Regions from separate parts of the Lysinibacillus sp. FSL W8-0992 genome, predicted to be linked through region 1. Evidence: predicted binding sites of a transcription regulator. Region 1 holds the regulator's gene; the other holds the start of a gene.

Region 1 (2,412 bases):
GATGATTTGATTCATCTGACCTGTCAGTGTAAGCGCGGGAAGGTGCATCATAACAGAAGCACGTAACCCAGTACCAATATTGGTTGGACAACTTGTTAAATATCCAAAAGTATCACGAAACGCATATGGCAAGGCTCCTTCTAAGGCTCGATCAATCTTATTTGCTTGCTCGTAGGCCTTCTGAAGTTGAAAACTCGCCGTCATACATTGAATGCGTAAATGGTCTTCTTCGTTCACCATAATGCAAATTGATTCATCCTCAGACAACAACATAGCGCCGACTTGCTCTTTTTTTGCAAGCTGTGGACTGATTAAATGCTTTTCAACTAAAATTTGTCGTTGTAACGATGTTAAATCTTTTATAGAAAAATAAGAATATCTTTCTTGAAGCTTGGAACTGTCCTGTATTGCGTGGGTGACAGCCTGCTCTACCTGTAATGCTTCGTTTTCCGAGAAAACTAAAGGGAAACGAAAACCATCTAAGTTCCTCGCAAGGCGGATGCGTGTACTAATGACGATATCTGAATAATCATCCTCCATATCCATCCAGGCAGGTGTAGCACGCTCTAAAAACGATTCAATCATCATGACACATCACCACCTTCGAATTGTAGCTGTTGCTCAAGATTTTTTGCCTCGTCACGAAGCTTCGCCGCTTCCTCAAATTGCTCCTCGTCCACTGCAGCCTTCATGCGTTTTCGAATATCTTCAATTTGCTTTTTAATGACAAAAACATTGTTTTGAGCACCAGGCATTTTACCTATATGCTGTGGTCCTGCTTGAATACGATTAAACAGCTTTGGCAAATGCTCGCTAAACGTGTCATAACAACTAGGGCAACCAAATTTACCCTCTTTTAAAAATCGCTTATACGTAAATCCACATTGTGGACATGTTTGTTGCTGAGGTGGCGCTTGCTGTTTTTCACCGACTTTTTGCCATGTAGGTGAGCCAAACCAGTTGGATAATAATTGTTGAATCGATACAGGCTCTTGTTTAAACTCTGCATGGAACGGATGGAACTGTGATGCACAGACATCGCAATAATGGTGTTCCACCTTCTGCCCATTTTGTACTTGTGTCACAGTTACTGTCGCATTGCGCTGCTTGCAATGTTCGCAAATCATTTCCATCACCTCTTTATTTTTGCTTTTCATATTTAATGGTTGTTAACATCGCTCGCAAAATTTTTGCACGAATGCTATCCCGTAAAGGTAGTTGTAAATCTAAAGTCGAACGATCAACCGCTGCTAACATTAATTTCGCTTCTCGCTTCGAAATTACCTGCTCATCAATCAAACGATACACAACACCCTCCGCAACCGTTTGCGAGGCTCCCCCTTCAATTTGCAAGAGCACATCATCTATCAAATCAATTTGTGAGTTTGCACGGACACGCAAAATACGAATGTATCCACCGCCACCCCGTTTACTTTCAACAAGGTAACCCCGCTCAGCTGTAAATCTTGTATTGATCACATAATTTATTTGTGAGGGCACACATTGAAATTTATCAGCAATTTCACTACGTTTAATTTCAATATGCCCTTCTCCACCTAATTCAAGTACTTGCTTTAAGTAGCCTTCTATGATGTCTGAAATATTACGCACTTTAGGAATACACCTCGCTTACCTCACTGACTTTGACTATCTTTGACTATCTTTGAGTATATTATACAAAACGCTTGAAAATAATTGCAATTATTTCGCACAATGATTTGTGTAAAGCGCATTGTTTAACAGATTGTCTTCAAAAAAACAGACGGCAGGGACATATTAACTTAATCATGATGTACTTTTATATCTGTGTAAAAAAGGGAGTTGGCGATTTTAAAAAAAGCTTGTCCCTAATAATTAAAATTGATTTTGCCTATAATGTACCCTTTTTGCTTATAGAAAAAACGCAAGCATATGCATATAGCATATACTTGCGTCATTAAAAATTATACCCAGCGTCCAACTATCGGGTAACGCCAAGGTTCCTCTGAAAATGCCTTTACGATTCCGATAATAGGTACGATGTAAACCATAGCGATGAAAATTAGTAAGAACGGTAAACCGATTAATACAAAAGATAGGATACTAGCAATTACAATCAATATGCCCATCACGATTTGGAACAATAAAGCTTGCACCGAAACACTTTTCACTTCTTCATCTGAACTAATTAGGAAAAATAAAATCGGCACTAAAAATGGCGCAAAAAACGCGCTGGCATGTATGATTACCTTAGACCATTTTGTTTCCATATATATCAACCTTCCTTTATGGTATGTCATTATTATTAATACTCCTATTTACGGAACTATACGCTAAATAGTTTCAAATGCTGCGTAAATTTTTAAATTTTTTTTGAAAGGTATGTGATACTAGATGGAATTTAATAGCACACTTGCTAACGAATATGAAAAA
Region 2 (2,412 bases), 3.6 Mb from region 1:
TGCAATGGGCAGTTTTCACAGGCAATTTCATTTTTTAAATATTGTAAATTAAGAATAGTAATATAGCCTTTTTCAAAGGATAGAATGTGATGTTTTTTAAGATCGTTCAACATTCGGTTAATCATTTCTCTACTTGTAGCACATAAATTCGCAATTTCTGAATTTGTTAATGGAAAGTCGATAAAAATTGACTCATTTTCTAATGGCTTCCCATACGTATTTGAAAGGCGAATTAGCGTAGAAAATAAAGCACCTTTTTTACCATTTAACACTAAATCACGTAGACGGCTTTGATATTTTAAATTTTCTGTTTGCAACCATTTCATATACTCTACCATTAAATGTGGCTGCTCCACTAATAGATGCTCTAATGATTTACGACTTAAAACATACAACGTTGAAGGTTCTAAAACTTTAGCTGTCATCGAAAAATAAGTGAGGTTACAAAATAATGAGCCTTCACCAATTATACTATCAGGACCGCAAATTCGAATTGTTAATTCCTTTCCATTTTCGGTTTCCTGGCTAATCGAAATAGCCCCTGTTTTAATATAATAAATTTCTTTAGCTCGTTCCCCTTCTAAGAAAATTTTACTATCTTTATTCACTTTAATAAAAACGCCATTATTTTTAAAAAGTGCATGCATTTTCTCTTGAATATTATCCATTAGTACCATATATCAAACACATCTCTTTCTTTTTGTAATAAAAATTACCTGTATTACAAAAGGATGACGATAATCATTTCGATATACTAAAACAACGAAACATACCACTATTATAACGTAATTTTCCATTTTTCAGTAAAATATTTTTGAGCTTTTTTTTTGCTACAATTTGTCGATTGTTGTAAAATAAAGTTAGTCAAAAAAGGTCAAACTTTTAATGGAATCAGAATAAGGGTAAAGATATAAAAAAGAAGAGAGAAGAGGAGTGCTACAATGCAATTTCAACAAACTGATGATAAAAAACCATTAGAGCAATTTGGTCGTAACTTAGTTGAAGAAGTAAAAAACGGCAAAATGGACCCTGTAATTGGACGTGATGAAGAAATTCGCAATGTGATTCGAATTTTAACGCGTAAAACGAAAAATAACCCAGTCTTAATCGGTGAACCAGGAGTAGGTAAAACAGCCATTGTAGAAGGGTTGGCACAACGTATTGTGAAAGGTGATGTTCCAGAAGGATTAAAAGAGTGCGTATTGTACGAGCTTGATATGAGTGCATTAATAGCTGGTGCAAGTTATCGTGGTCAATTTGAAGAACGATTAAAAGGCGTACTAAAAGAGGTAAAAGAATCTGAAGGGCGCATTATTTTATTTATCGATGAAATCCATACAATTGTTGGTGCTGGTAAAACAGACGGAGTAATGGATGCTGGAAATATGTTGAAGCCTATGCTTGCGCGTGGGGAACTCCACTGTATAGGCGCTACTACGCTAGACGAATACCGTATGTATATTGAAAAAGATCCAGCTTTAGAACGCCGCTTCCAACAAGTGCTTGTTCGTGAACCGTCTATTGAAGATACCGTTTCTATTTTGCGTGGTTTAAAAGAACGCTTTGAACTGCATCATGCAGTACGTATTCATGATCGGGCTATTGTAGCTGCTGCAGAGCTTTCAAATCGCTATATTACAGAGCGTTTTTTACCAGATAAAGCGATTGATTTAATTGATGAGGCATGTGCGATGATACGAACAGAAATCGATTCGATGCCGCAAGAACTAGATGCGGTGACTCGTCGTATAATGCAGTTAGAAATTGAAGAACAAGCATTGCGTAAAGAAAAAGATGAAGCTAGTAAAAAACGTCTTGAGCAATTACAAGAAGAGTTAAAAAAGCTTAAAGATTCATCAGAAGGGATGCGAAAACAATGGGAAGCAGAGAAAGAAGCATTGCAAGGCATCCAGAAAAAACGTGAATCACTTGATAAATATCGTCGAGATTTAGACGAAGCGGAAAGTAAATATGATTTAAATAAAGCTGCTGAATTACGACATGGCAAAATTCCTGCGCTTGAAAAAGAGATTCAAGAGATGGAGAAACATCTAGAAAATGGTAGTGAGACACGTATTTTGCGTGAAGAAGTCACATCTGACGAAATTGCATCAATTGTATCTCGTTGGACAGGTATCCCTGTAACAAAGTTAGTTGAAGGTGAACGTGAAAAATTACTGCGTTTAAAAGATACGTTACATGAACGGGTTGTAGGACAGGATAATGCTGTTCAGCTTGTTACAGAAGCAGTATGGCGTGCCCGAGCAGGCATTAAAGATCCACATCGCCCAATTGGTAGCTTTTTATTTCTAGGGCCAACAGGTGTAGGTAAAACTGAGCTCGCTAAGGCACTTGCTGCACAGTTGTTTGATTCCGAGGAGCATTTTATTCGAATTGATATGAGTGAGTATA

What was found. The regulator CtsR, encoded in region 1, represses protease genes until heat stress. The targets are predictions, from matches to a motif close to ATGGTCAATAAAGGTCAAACA.
Region 2: a site for CtsR is predicted at 861-881, ahead of NSQ74_RS22650 (ATP-dependent Clp protease ATP-binding subunit). Genes of this name have one in related genera too.

The regions. Positions count from the first base shown of each region.
Region 1 covers NZ_JBBOZQ010000001.1:916,992-919,403, reverse strand. Annotated here, with positions in the region: gene NSQ74_RS04320 (protein arginine kinase) at 1-588, opposite strand, end outside; gene NSQ74_RS04315 (UvrB/UvrC motif-containing protein) at 585-1,127, opposite strand; gene NSQ74_RS04310 (CtsR family transcriptional regulator) at 1,141-1,611, opposite strand; gene NSQ74_RS04305 (DUF4870 domain-containing protein) at 1,944-2,249, opposite strand; gene NSQ74_RS04300 (class I SAM-dependent methyltransferase) at 2,374-2,412, shown strand, end outside.
Region 2 covers NZ_JBBOZQ010000001.1:4,551,123-4,553,534, reverse strand. Annotated here, with positions in the region: gene NSQ74_RS22655 (Crp/Fnr family transcriptional regulator) at 1-677, opposite strand, end outside; gene NSQ74_RS22650 (ATP-dependent Clp protease ATP-binding subunit) at 942-2,412, shown strand, end outside.